4 regions of the Lysinibacillus sp. OF-1 genome follow, and region 3 is predicted to be linked to each of the others. Evidence: riboswitches for the same ligand, from Rfam matches in the RefSeq annotation. Region 3 holds a riboswitch; each other region holds the start of a gene.

Region 1 (3,316 bases), 2.2 Mb from region 3:
ATCGACATTATTTTCTTTAGTAAATTGTGTTAGAAACGCGATATGCTGAAAGGAATTAATATCAATTTCTTTATTTGCTAATGCCTGATTCGGCAATGTATAGTCAGAGAACTCAACAAGCTCAATTTCAATCCCTTCCTTTTTAGCTTTCTCTTTTAAAATCGGCCATACTTCACCATCTGTTCCAGTTACACCAATCTTTACCTTTTCTTCTTTTTTAGCATTATCTGTAGCTGAATCAGACCCACAGGCAGCCAATGCTAATACGGCTGTTAAAACTAATAAAATACTAAACCACTTTTTCATTATTAATCTCCTCTTTCGTTGTTTTATTCAAATGAAAAATGTCCTTCTTACCGTCGCATAATTTTTCTTGATAGCTTATTCCCAATCCACTGCGCAATTTGTACAAGAATAATAAGAATAATAACGGTCACAAGCATGACACTTCCATCAAAGCGTTGATAACCATATGTCATAGCAATATGACCTAAACCGCCTCCGCCAACTGTACCAGCCATTGCAGAGAAATCTATTAAACCGACTGTCACAAACGTTAAGCCTAAAATTAACGGTCCAAGTGCCTCTGGAATTAATACAGTAAAAATAATTTGTAGAGGACTTGCTCCCATTGCCTTTGCGGCTTCAATTACCCCAGGGTCAATGCTAACTAAGTTATTCTCTACTACTCTCGCAATACCAAATGATGAGGCAATCGTCATCGGAAAGATTGCTGCCCACGTACCAATCGTTGTTCCAACAACCATTCTTGTTAATGGGCTAATGGCCACTAGAAAAATAATAAATGGAACTGGGCGAATAATATTAATTAAAAAATTTAACAATTGAAACACGAATTTGTTCTCTAAAATATTTCCTTTTCGTGTCACATATAGTAGTAAACCTATTGTTATACCAAGAATAGAACCGAAGATAAGGGTTATAATAACCATTAAAATCGTTTCACCCGTAGATTCAAAAATACGGGGCCAAAAAGTCGTCCAATCAACCTTCATTGAATTTTACCTCCTCAACAGTTACAATGTCTTGTAATTCAGTAAGAACACTAGGTATTTTATCGCTATGTCCCTCAAATGAGACGAGCAAGTTCCCATAGAACTTCTCCTGAATTTCTCGGACAGAGCCATAGACGATATTAACGTCCACATCAAATTTTCTTGTTACGCGAGAAAGGATAGGATCGCTAGCAATATCACCTTTAAAAATAACACGGTATAAATTTTTGCCGCCTTTTTTTCTCCATTCCTCTAATAGAGATGCAGATGGTCGATCTTGCTGAACCGATTGAATAAACCGTTGAGTCGTTAAATGCTGTGGATTTGTAAAAATATCAAAAACTGAATTAGATTCAATTACTGCTCCATTTTCCATGACTGCTACTCTGTCACATATTTGTTGGATGACATTCATCTCATGTGTGATTAGCAAAATAGTGATTCCTAAATCCTTGTTTACTTTTTTGAGAAGGCGGAGAATTTCCCCAGTTGTATCTGGATCGAGCGCTGAGGTTGCTTCATCACAAATTAATATATCAGGGGAGGTAGCAAGCGCCCTCGCAATGCCAACCCGCTGTTTTTGGCCTCCAGATAATTGCTCAGGGTAATCGTTCGCTTTTTCTGTAAGACCAACAAAACTAAGAAGTTCTGCAACTCTTTCATTAATTTCTTTTTTAGGCACTCCCGCCAGCTTAAGTGGATAGGCTACATTTCCAGCTACCGTTCTTGAGGAGAATAAGTTGAAATTTTGAAAAATCATGCCGATTCTTCTTCTCAGCTTTCTTACCTCTTTTGGTGTGAGCGAATTAATATCAACACCTTGTACTTGAACAGTGCCATGGGTTGGACTTTCTAATAGATTCACAAGTCGCAATAATGTGCTCTTTCCTGCACCACTAAATCCAATAATTCCAAAAATCTCTCCCTGCTGAATTGAAAGAGATACATCTTTCACTGCATTCACTTCACGATCACCAAATTTAAAGGTTTTCGCTACATTCTGAAATTCAATCATTTACTTGCTCAACTCCCTATTTAAAAATAAAGAACAAAAAGGACCTTCCTTTTGTTCTTATCGATTAAGAAAAAAGGAAGGTCCCCACTATTGAAGAAACTACTTCCTTCTCATCTTTCAAATGTAAGTACATTTGCAGGAATTGGCACGGTATTATGTTAATAACCCGCTGCCGAGACTTCATTGGGCCTGTCCCTCAGTCTCTCTGGATAAGAAGAAATTATCGTATTTAATTGTCTGTTAAGATTTAAACAATACTATAATGCTTGATGAATTATATGTCAACATTTCTTTTAAAAAGTTTTATTAGAAAAATAAATCCATTTACTGTTATAACAGCAGGAGTACATTGGTAGCCGCGTTTTTTCTAGTGAAATAATTTATGCTTATGTTACTGAGGATGTCAATGAGCAGGCAGCCATAAAAAGGTTCAATTTGAAAATTGCCTACTTCCAAATTGAACCTTTCCGTTATTCTAAAACGCCCTTTTCTCGTAAACTAGCAATTTGTTCATCATTATAGCCAAGTGCAGTTAATACTTCTTCATTATGCTCTCCAAGCTTGGCACCGACATACTTGTACTCAGGCTCAGTGCCATCAAATTTAAAGGCAGAAGCAATTTGCTGTTGCATGGTGCCATCGCTTTTTGGAATATCGACGATCATGCCGCGAGCCTTCAACTGTGGATGCTCACATGCTTCTGGAAAAGTGAGTACAGGCTCTACACAACCTTCAAAATCCTCGTTAAATACCTCAAGCCATTCCTCATATGTCTTTGATAGAAAGGCATCATGAACAGCCTCTTTAAAGCGTATTTGCGTATAGTAAGAATCATTAAAGGTATTATCAATCAACTCAGGAATGTCGAGTGCTTCACAGAGCAGTTTACGAAATTGAGGTTCTAAGCTACCGACAGAGAAGAAGCGTCCATCTTTTGTTTTGTAAAAATCATAGTAACTGCCTCCGTTTAAAATTTCTTGCTCTGGCTGTGGTACACGACCACCCCCAATAAACGCAGCACCATACATAGCATTCAGCGAAAAGACAGCATCTGTCATACTAATATCTATGAATTGTCCTTCGCCTGTTTTTTCACGATGAAGGGCAGCAGCCAGTACCCCAATTGCGGCATGCATTGTCCCTCCAGCTATATCAGCTAGTTGAACCCCCATGGAGACAGGCTTTTTATCCTTATGGCGTGAATAATCGAGTAAGCCTGCTAAAGATAAATAGTTATTATCGTGTCCAGGTCGATTGCTATAAGGTCCAGTTTGTCCGTAACCAG
Region 2 (3,316 bases), 2.0 Mb from region 3:
TTAAGTAAAGCTCTGTTGCAGGAAGTGCAATATGGCTCACACCGTAATGTTCATATGCCTCAAAAACTTCCTTTACAGTATAGCCCTCCTCTTCAGCCACAACATACTCTTGAAATGCTGTATGACCAAAGACTTGCTTCCATTTTTTATCGACTGATGTAAGTAAGTGTTGAATGGATTGATTGTTGACAAAGACATGACCTTCATTCAGCTCATAAATTAGATAGGATGCAATGTTTTGTGCACTATAGATATTACCCATTTTAAACACTCCTTTATCATCAGTTTTTTTGGAAGAGCAGTCACTGGCTATGCGACCACTCTTCTTCTATATATTCAAAAGTGGGGGGAGCACTTTTGAAAACATTTACCTTATAACAAGAATTTTCGTATTCTTAACTTATTCCCTAGTATATAACACGGAATTAATTAAGTCAATAATACACATAAAAATACTTGGTATTATTTTTAAAAAAGTTCTGATAATTGATGGATTTTATACTTGGTTGATGTAGCAACGTTTGACGCAATGCCAAATGAGGCAATTCGAATGAGAAAATACGTAAACTCTACAACATCCTCCCTTGCGTTCTAAAACTTAAGCTTCTACAGTTTGTTCAGTTGTTGTGGCAAGCGTAATGGCTTGTTCTAAATCAGCAATAATATCCTCTACTGCCTCTAAACCGATGGATAAGCGAATGAGCGACTCGGTTACGCCAGCTTGAATTAATTCATCTGTTGATAATTGCTGATGTGTAGTAGATGCTGGGTGAATAATGAGCGATTTGGCATCCCCTACATTTGCTACATGTGAAAACAGCTTCACGCTATCAATTAGCTTTCGACCAGCCTCACGTCCACCTTTAATGCCAAATGTAAGCACAGAACCGAAGCCATTTTTCAAGTATTTTTTCGCCAAATCATGTGTCGCAAAATCTTCTAGGCCATTATAGTTTACATACTCCACAGATGGGTGGTTTCGTAAATATTCAGCAACTGCCAACGCATTTTCATTGTGTTTAGGGATACGCAAATGAAGCGTTTCTAAACCTTGTAGTAAATTAAACGCTGCGTCAGCACTTAATGTTGGACCGAAGTCACGTAACAACTGTACGCGTAGCTTCGTAGCAAAAGCAGCAGAAGCTGTATCAATTCCGTAACGTAATCCATGGTAAGAAGCATCTGGTTCCGTAAATCCAGGGAATCGTCCACTAGTCCAATCAAACTTACCAGCGTCTACAACAACCCCACCTAAAGTTGTACCATGACCACCTATCCATTTAGTTGCGGAGTGAACAACAATATCTGCACCGTATTCAATTGGTGTGGAACCATAAGGAGAAGCAAATGTACTATCGATAATTAATGGTAAACTGTTATCATGTGCAATCTTAGCTACTGCTTCAATATCTAAAACTTTTAAACTTGGATTACCATAAATTTCAGCGAAGACAGCTTTCGTTTTATCGGTAATCGCAGCCTTAAAATTCTCTGGGTTTGTTTCATCTACAAAAATTGTTTTAATGCCATACTTCGGTAATGTGTTAGCCAATAAATTATACGTACCACCATATAAAGAACTACCTGCTACTATTTCATCGCCTGCTCCAGCTAGATTTAAAATGGAAAATGCGATAGCTGCTGCACCAGATGAAAGTGCTACTGCTGCTGTTCCACCTTCCAATAAGGCCACACGCTTTTCAAAAACATCCACTGTCGGATTTGTAATCCGTGTGTAAATGTTCCCCGCTTCCTCTAAGGCAAAAAGACGTTGCGCATGAGCAGTGTCCTTAAATACGAAAGCAGTTGAGCGATAGACAGGAACTGTTCTAGAGCCCGTCACTGGGTCTGGCTCTTGACCACCATGTAACAGCAATGTTTCTGGTTTAAAATTTGTCATTGTGTACCTCCAATTATTTTTTTACGATGGTACCGGAGATGAGGAGGATTTATGTGTAGAAAACAAAACCCTCTCCTGTTAAGAAGAGGGTTGCGGTTGCAAGTTTTCCTCCCCTTATCTGCCAGATCCAAGTAAGAATCTGTAGGAATTAGCACCTTAGTAAGTTCATCACTTACTGGTTGCTGGGCATCATAGGGCCTATCCCTCCGCCGCTCTTGATAAGAGTATGAGATTCAATTTCCATCGTTGTAACACAGTATAAACATAGAGTTTTTTTCTGTCAATATGTAAATTTTATTTTTTCCGAAACTTCTGTCAGCTCTTATACGTAATATGAACGCATACACTAATTTAGAAAAAAATTTGAAAGGAGTATTTTTATGGTAAAAGCCGTGATCATTTTTCTCTTAGTTGGATATTTAATTGGCTGTATTCACGGCTCTAAAGTGGCACAATTTTTATCGGGGGTTGATTTAAAAAAAGCTGGCCATGGCAATGCAGGTGCCTCTAATGCTACACTTTCCCTCGGCTGGAAATATGGCGTTTTAGTAGCCCTAATCGATATTGGCAAAGGCGTTGTAGCTATTATCGGTGCACACTTTTATTTAGCAGATGCTCCGCATTTAACCGAAGGAGAAATATGGCTCCTGACCTACATTATTGCTGCAGGGGTTATTTTGGGTCATAATTTCCCATTTTATATGGGCTTCAATGGTGGGAAAGGAACTGCCTCTATTATTGGAATTCTACTTGCTGTAGATTGGAAGATTGGTTTATTTGCACTTATTTTATTTGTCATTTTATCCTTTGCAACTAACTATTTAATTGTCGGTGTTCTAGAGTTTTATCTCGTCTTTTGTACGGCAACATATTTATGGATTCCTGGAATTGGCCCAACTATAATTGCTGTCCTTCTTTTTGGCATAGCTATTATCCTGCACATCGAAAATATCCAACGATTAGCGAAGGGTACAGAGCCTAAAGTAACGTCTGCATTTAAGAAAAAGAAATAATATTACAATGGATATTTTTGTATTTTTTATGACCGTATATTTTCTCTTTATCTACTTATATCGCTGTAAAAAGCAGCTATTCTGCATACTTATTTTTTTACAATAAAATAGACAAGTTCTTATCTTAATAAAACATTTTACTAACCGATGTTATGGATAATAATCGTCATATTTATCGTAGAAAGGATGAGAAAATATGTCTTCACCCAATCAAACAGCTACGAAACGGAATTTAAAGCCACTATGGATTGGCTTGGCCTTTGCTTTACTAATCATCATTACTTTTTTACCTAATAACGGTGACTTACCGATTGCTGGACAACGAGCTTTAGCCATCTTAGCATTCGCAGTCATCCTATGGGTAACAGAGGCCGTGTCCTATCCCGTTAGCTCAGCCATGATC
Region 3 (3,316 bases):
CATGTTAGTGCCTATCAGGTCAGTAAAAATTCTGGTATACCACGCGCAAGAATTTATGATATTTTAAACGTCCTTGTAGAAAAGGGAATTGTGCTAAAAGAAGAAACGGCTGAACAAACGACCTATGCGGCTATGCCTGTGTCTGTGTTTTTACAGCAAATGCAGCAGCGCTGGCAATCGAATTTTACATCCATGAGTACGAAATTAGAAAAATTAGAGGAAAAAGTGCAGGAAGTGGAGCCAAAAGTAGTCATGCTAAAGGGCAAGGAGGCGATCATCAACTATTGCCAGTCACTTTTAAAAAAAGCCAAGAAAAAAGTGATTCTATCGATGTGGGAAGATATGTATGATACTTTAAGGGGAGATATTCAAGAAGTGGCACAGCATGTTCCTATTCATGGTATTACCCTATATGTAGGGGAACAGCTAGAGTCGATTGACCAGCATAGAGCTACACACTACACGAAAAAAACGTCTACACCACATTGGTTTATTTTATCGGTAGATGGTCAGGAAATGATTTATGGTCACTCTCCATCTACGCAAGAAATGGCCTTTATCACCAATGACCCTGTCCATATTTATTTGTTAGAGGATTATGTTTGGCATGACGTCCTTATCAATCGATTGGTAAAACGTGATGATCAGGAATTAGAAGACTGGATTGCTAAGGAGCGTAAAGCTTTTTTCTTAGAATAGTCATAAGGGAAGGGGAGTAACGTGAAAAAATTCGTGTTGCTAGGTTTAATGAGCTTATTAATGTTAGGAGCATGTAACGCTAAAACGCCTACCAAATCACTAATGATTCATGAGGTAACTGTCGTTCCAGACAATATTCAACAAAAAATTGAGGCTAATGATAAGATTCAATTATTGTATGAAGATGACTCTACGTATTATCTTGTTTATTATTCGAAAGGGAATGTGCTGGCAAGTATTGCGGCTGAAGAAAACAGTCAAGTCATCCAACTGAAAGAAGGTAGCGAGCAACGAAAAGAGGCTCAACCCTATGTATATAAAATCATTACCAAAGATCCTGAGCTAGACACGATTGATTTGCGAATAAACGGCGAGAGTACGCCAATAGATCGCGTAACCTCTATATAAGACAAAAACCGAAATCCCATTAAATGAGATTTCGGTTTCTTTACAAGATATCTTAATAAAAGACTTTCTCTACATTGTATTTGGAGCGGAAAGTGTTAATCGCATATGTTTCGTAAATTTCACGTTCCATTGGATCTTCTACTTCATAGACCTCAATTTTGAACACTTCATCACGATGATTTTTCATCGGAGATACATTGTCCTCGAAATGCTTTTTAATACGTTGACGAATTTTACGTGCTTTGCCGACAAATAATAGCTCATTCTTGTCATTATAGAATAAAAAAATGCCGCCTTTATCACGTGTGATTTTATGGAAGTCAATAAAACCAAAGTATGGTGTGATAGGCACATCACCAGGTTTTACTTCTTGTTCACGTTGACGGATGACTACATCAGGTTTTGGAAATTCAATTTTAATCAAAGTATTCACGTTCCTCTCTGTTACTAAAGTTATATGGTAACATAAATACGGCATGTTTACCATAAATTTTAAATGTAGAAACACTACTTATAGCAAGCTTAGTGTACATCAAATAAACGAGGAACATGCATTTGAATCACAAAATATTCTATGAATTATTGATATTCTAACTAATTCATGCTACAATTCGATGTAATTAAATAATCTTATCAAGAGAAGCTGAGGGATTTGGCCCGATGACGCTTCAGCAACCTCTAACAATTGTTAGAAAGGTGCTAATTCCAGCGAAGGATTTTTCCTTTGAGAGATAAGAGTGGACGTGAAAAAATCCTTCTCATTCTATCTCGTATGGAATGAGGAGGATTTTTTAATTTGTCAGCAAGGTTTGCTAAAAGAGAGTGATCAAAGAGAGGGGAACGCAAGATGCCAATTAATATTCCGAAAAATTTACCAGCTGGAGAACATTTACGTGAGGAAAAAATCTTCGTCATGGAAGAGGACCGTGCGAAAACACAGCAAATTCGTCCGTTAAACATATTAATATTGAATTTAATGCCTGAAAAAGAAAAAACGGAGCTTCAATTACTACGTTTATTAGGGAATACACCGCTACAGGTAAATATCACCTTTTTAAATACGGCCACACATGAGTCGAAAAACGTCAGTAAATCACATTTACAGCTATTTTACACAACGTTCAACCAGATTCGTCACCGTCGCTATGACGGAATGATTATTACGGGAGCACCTGTAGAAAAAATGGCCTTTGAAGAAGTTAACTATTGGCGGGAAATTTCAGAAATTATGGACTGGTCCAAAAAGAATGTGACATCCGTTTTACATATCTGTTGGGGGGCACAGGCGGCACTGTATCATCATTATGGGATAGGAAAGGTAGAACTTTCAGCTAAATGCTCAGGTGTCTATTCCCATGTAATCACCGATTTAACAGTGGATTTAGTACGGGGCTTCAGTGATTTATTTACCGCTCCACATTCACGCTATACTTCTGTTTCGATCGACGAGGTTCGCAATCATCCAGACTTACGATTATTATCCTATTCAGAGGATGCGGGTGTGTTCATCGTCCAATCAAAAGATAATAAAAACATTATGATTACAGGGCATCTGGAGTATGATGCGACAACATTAGCCGATGAATATAGCCGTGATGTCGCAAAGGGCATAGATATCGCTGTTCCTGTGAATTACTTCCCGAATGATGATCCATCACAGGAGCCAATGAATACATGGCGTGCCCATACGCATTTATTATTCTCTAACTGGTTGAACTACTATGTTTACCAAGAAACACCATACGAATGGGATTTTGTAGATGAAATTGAATATCATATTTAATTAATAAAAAGTCTAATTTCTTTTCTCACCATAAAAGAAATTAGACTTTTTGATTGTCATTCGTTGTTTCTGTATTAGGCGTTTCGGTACTTTGAGCTTTGGTTTTGCGATTTCGTATAACTGCGACAATCAATAAAAGTATCGGTAATAAAATGGTGATTATAAAAGAAAAGATTGGCCAAATTTCATTATTGTAATTGGTTGAATGTACAATGTCTGGATGAATAATTTGAGAAAGCCCAATGACAATTAGACCCATCGGTAATATGAGAGGACGATGATCCTTGATTTTTAAAATTTGCGCAAGACCGACAACAGTCGTATAGAAATACATAAATGTGCGAATATAAATAGATGAAATCCACATAAAGGCCATGATGATTTCAATGCGCTGCAAAAAATTCCCTATCGATATTCTTTGCGCTA
Region 4 (3,316 bases), 670 kb from region 3:
AATTACAACAAGACCCTTTATTATGTATTGTTTCGGATAAAAGCCCTTTATTTCATAAGACAGAAATTGATATTGTTGACCTAGAAGATATGCCTTTTATCATGACTTCCTATAAAGGGACAAATGATGTAAAGGTACTGTTGGAGCAATATCATGTAAAGCCCCATATTCGCTTTGAGCTTTCTGAGGAGGTAGGGATTCTTTCAATGATTTCCCATCATTTAGGCATTAGTATTTTGCCTCAATTGGTCATTCAACATTTACCATCAACGTTAAAAGCAATCCCGCTAAAGCAAGGAGGCTACCGTACCATTGGAATTGCGATGAAGCACCATGCTTCCCCTGTTACTAAGAAATTTGCGGAAATATTAAGTGCTTGGTTAAAAGAGCAAAATAGTACGCTATGATTGTGGCTATTGAAGCACATCCTTACATTACGTTAAAATAGTATTTGTATATATTGTAGAAAATAGGTGAGTGTATGGGGACATTACAAGGCAAAACCGTACTCATTACAAGTGGGGGAACACTTGAAAAATGGGATCGTGTACGAGGGCACACGAATTTATCAAAAGGGACAATGGGCTGTTATTTAGCAGAGGCCGCATTGGCTAAGGGTGCGAATGTAATATATATGCATGGCTACTTTGCACAGCTTCCAGCAAATCACGACAAAATGACATTGGTAAAATTTGAAGGTATTGAGGATTTAGGAGAAAAGGTACGTCATGCGGTTCAGCTACAACAAGTCGATATTGTTATTATGGCTGCTGCTGGCTCCGATTGGGTTATTGACAAGGTTTATGATCAATCCGGTAATTTAATGGAGGAAGCGGGGAAAATGCCTTCTGACGAACCACCTATTATCCATTTTAAAAAGGCACCAAAAGTATTAGGGCAAATCAAGGGCTGGCAACCGAATGTAACGCTAGTGGGCTTTAAGCTAGAAGCTACAAATGATGAGGATTTTTTACTCGCTCGTGCAAGACTGCGTATGGAAGCCGCGCATGCTCAATTTATGGTTGCAAATAGCTCGCAGTCTTTATATGGCGGGGATGAGCCTCATTGGATCGTGCCTGCTGAGGGACAATCAATTAAGGTGATGGGCAAGCAACAGACAGCACAAACTTTAATGGAATGTTTGCATAGGGAATAACGTGATGAACTGTGGAGAAGGTCATACTTCTACACAGTTTTTTTCTTTGCCATTGTGGTTAGATAGACTGACATAGCATACAATACGATAGGATTATGAGTGAATTGTAACAGAGAGGATGCTATTACAAAGTATTCAGCTAGGTTTTCTAATATTTTATATTGACATTCGGATAACAGAATTATAGAATTATTTTCAAGAAACGCAGTACTCTTATCAAGAGAGGTGGAGGGACTTGGCCCCATGAAGCCTCGGCAACCGAGAAGATAGGTGCCAAATCCAACAGATGGTGTCTGAGAGATAGGAGGGGCTATCAATCGGTTTGATGCGTTGGCCTCTTTTGTACAACTAGGAGAATAAAGAGGGGGTGTATCGTATGGCTCAATCGGCAAAGGTAGATGATAAAAAATTAGAGGCAATTGCTAAGGCAATTCAAAATCTTGAATTTGGTGAAGTGAATATTACGATTCAAGATGGTGTGATTGTGCAAATTAATAGGCTTGAAAAGCAGAGATTTCCACAGAAGAAATAATGCTCATTTCAGTTGAACGATGTGAAAAGGCCACTAATAAGCATGGTTTCCATTGCTTACAAGTGGCTCTTTTTTATGGAAATTAGCTATAAAAGCTTTTTGGAATTGGACCGATATGACGACGATGATAGAGAAGGGGTTCTTTTTGAGAATTTGTAATGTCTAGCACTTGCCCAATAAAAATAGTATGATCGCCTGCATCTATTTGCTGAAATGATTTACATTGTAAAATAGCTGCTGTATCATGTAAAATCGGTAGCCCAAAAGTAGAAGTAGACCATTTAGCTTGAGCAAAGCGATCCGGGACTTTACTTGCAAATAATGTACATAAATGCTCTTGATTACTCGCTAAAATATTGACAGCGAATTTTTCCGCACCCATAAAGTAAGAATGGAGCTGAGATTTTTTATCAAGTGACCATAAAATAAGTAGTGGGTCAATGGAAACAGATGCAAAAGAATTGACTGTTAAGCCAATTGGATTCGTTTCATGACATGCTGTCACAACCGTTACACCTGTAGGATAGTTACCTAATGCCAATTTAAAAGCAGCTACTTGATCTGTCATTCAAATCACCTCTTTATAGTTAGTCATAAATTAGTTAACGGAGTTAGTAGGTAAATTGCACTTTTTTTCATACCATATAGTAACTCCTTTTCTTAAGTAAATTTTAAATCAATTAAACATCCAGGTAAAGCTAATGGGGGAAAGAAAGGGGAATTGCCATGACTTTATATTTTGATCATCTGGTACATCAAGTAGAATCACCAGAAAATATAAAGGTTTTCTTCAATAAACGAAATGTCCGTACAGTGAACGGTGGTCAACACACGATGTGGGGGACTTATAATACGCTAAGCTATTTTGGCTTAAGCTATATTGAACAAATCGCTATTTATGATCGTGATTTATTTGAGCAAGCGGCTCTGTACCCTTATTCCCTACATTATACGTTTAAACGTGATCGTGAGCGCCAAGGATTTTCACGAATTGCCTTGCGCACCAAAAATATTGAAGACGAGGGTCAACGATTGCGTGCATTGGGCTTTGAAGTATATGGTCCCGATGCTTGTAGCCGAACAAGACCAGATGGCACGACACTAGAATGGAAGCTATTGCATTTTGGCATGCCCAACCTTTCATTGGATTTTCCATTCTTAATTGAATGGGCAGATGAAGATGAGGAACGTTTGGCACAATTAAAAGCTAGTGGTGCAATCGATGAAAACCAAGCCATCACAATGGAATCTATTCAGTTTTTTGTCAAGGATGTGGAGGAGACGGTTCAGCTTTGGCAAAAGGTATTACAGCTACCCGATTCCGAGCAGCATGAGCAATTTGTGTCACTACAGCTACCAAATATGCGCTTGGATTTTTATGAGGAGACGGCAGCATCTGCCATGACGTTAGGGCATTTAAAAGAAGGACCCATCGGTGTAACATTGAAAGATCCACACCGAACAAAGGAAACATTAGTTTGTCCAGGTGCTTTTTATTGGATTAATAGATAAATTAAAAATCCACTTCAATTGTTGAAGTGGATTTTTATGTGCAAACATGTCAAAAAGCGGATTGAGCACTATTCATCTACCTCATCCACTTTCAATTTTGGAGCTTATAATTTTAC

Evidence for each region. A riboswitch is a leader RNA that binds a small molecule or an ion and turns the genes downstream of it on or off. The one in region 3 is predicted to bind S-adenosylmethionine.
Region 1: it holds a riboswitch for S-adenosylmethionine, as region 3 does, so the genes downstream of both, NV349_RS01015 (methionine ABC transporter ATP-binding protein) here and metA (homoserine O-acetyltransferase MetA) in region 3, are expected to answer to the same signal.
Region 2: it holds a riboswitch for S-adenosylmethionine, as region 3 does, so the genes downstream of both, NV349_RS01975 (O-acetylhomoserine aminocarboxypropyltransferase/cysteine synthase family protein) here and metA (homoserine O-acetyltransferase MetA) in region 3, are expected to answer to the same signal.
Region 4: it holds a riboswitch for S-adenosylmethionine, as region 3 does, so the genes downstream of both, NV349_RS08135 (YezD family protein) here and metA (homoserine O-acetyltransferase MetA) in region 3, are expected to answer to the same signal.

Annotation. Positions count from the first base shown of each region.
Region 1 covers NZ_CP102798.1:203,409-206,724, forward strand. Annotated here, with positions in the region: gene NV349_RS01005 (MetQ/NlpA family ABC transporter substrate-binding protein) at 1-306, opposite strand, end outside; gene NV349_RS01010 (methionine ABC transporter permease) at 354-1,016, opposite strand; gene NV349_RS01015 (methionine ABC transporter ATP-binding protein) at 1,006-2,031, opposite strand; SAM riboswitch class I at 2,139-2,247, opposite strand; gene NV349_RS01020 (CaiB/BaiF CoA transferase family protein) at 2,502-3,316, opposite strand, start outside.
Region 2 covers NZ_CP102798.1:402,257-405,572, reverse strand. Annotated here, with positions in the region: gene NV349_RS01980 (hypothetical protein) at 1-262, opposite strand, end outside; gene NV349_RS01975 (O-acetylhomoserine aminocarboxypropyltransferase/cysteine synthase family protein) at 599-1,900, opposite strand; SAM riboswitch class I at 2,012-2,125, opposite strand; gene NV349_RS01970 (glycerol-3-phosphate acyltransferase) at 2,281-2,913, shown strand; gene NV349_RS01965 (DASS family sodium-coupled anion symporter) at 3,110-3,316, shown strand, end outside.
Region 3 covers NZ_CP102798.1:2,386,524-2,389,839, reverse strand. Annotated here, with positions in the region: gene NV349_RS11565 (TrmB family transcriptional regulator) at 1-699, shown strand, start outside; gene NV349_RS11560 (hypothetical protein) at 721-1,107, shown strand; gene NV349_RS11555 (nucleotide excision repair endonuclease) at 1,160-1,585, opposite strand; SAM riboswitch class I at 1,735-1,845, shown strand; gene metA (homoserine O-acetyltransferase MetA) at 1,955-2,890, shown strand; gene NV349_RS11545 (GerAB/ArcD/ProY family transporter) at 2,931-3,316, opposite strand, start outside.
Region 4 covers NZ_CP102798.1:1,717,447-1,720,762, forward strand. Annotated here, with positions in the region: gene NV349_RS08125 (LysR family transcriptional regulator) at 1-407, shown strand, start outside; gene NV349_RS08130 (phosphopantothenoylcysteine decarboxylase domain-containing protein) at 482-1,156, shown strand; SAM riboswitch class I at 1,367-1,463, shown strand; gene NV349_RS08135 (YezD family protein) at 1,533-1,688, shown strand; gene NV349_RS08140 (flavin reductase family protein) at 1,771-2,256, opposite strand; gene NV349_RS08145 (VOC family protein) at 2,415-3,200, shown strand; gene NV349_RS08150 (cold-shock protein) at 3,305-3,316, opposite strand, start outside.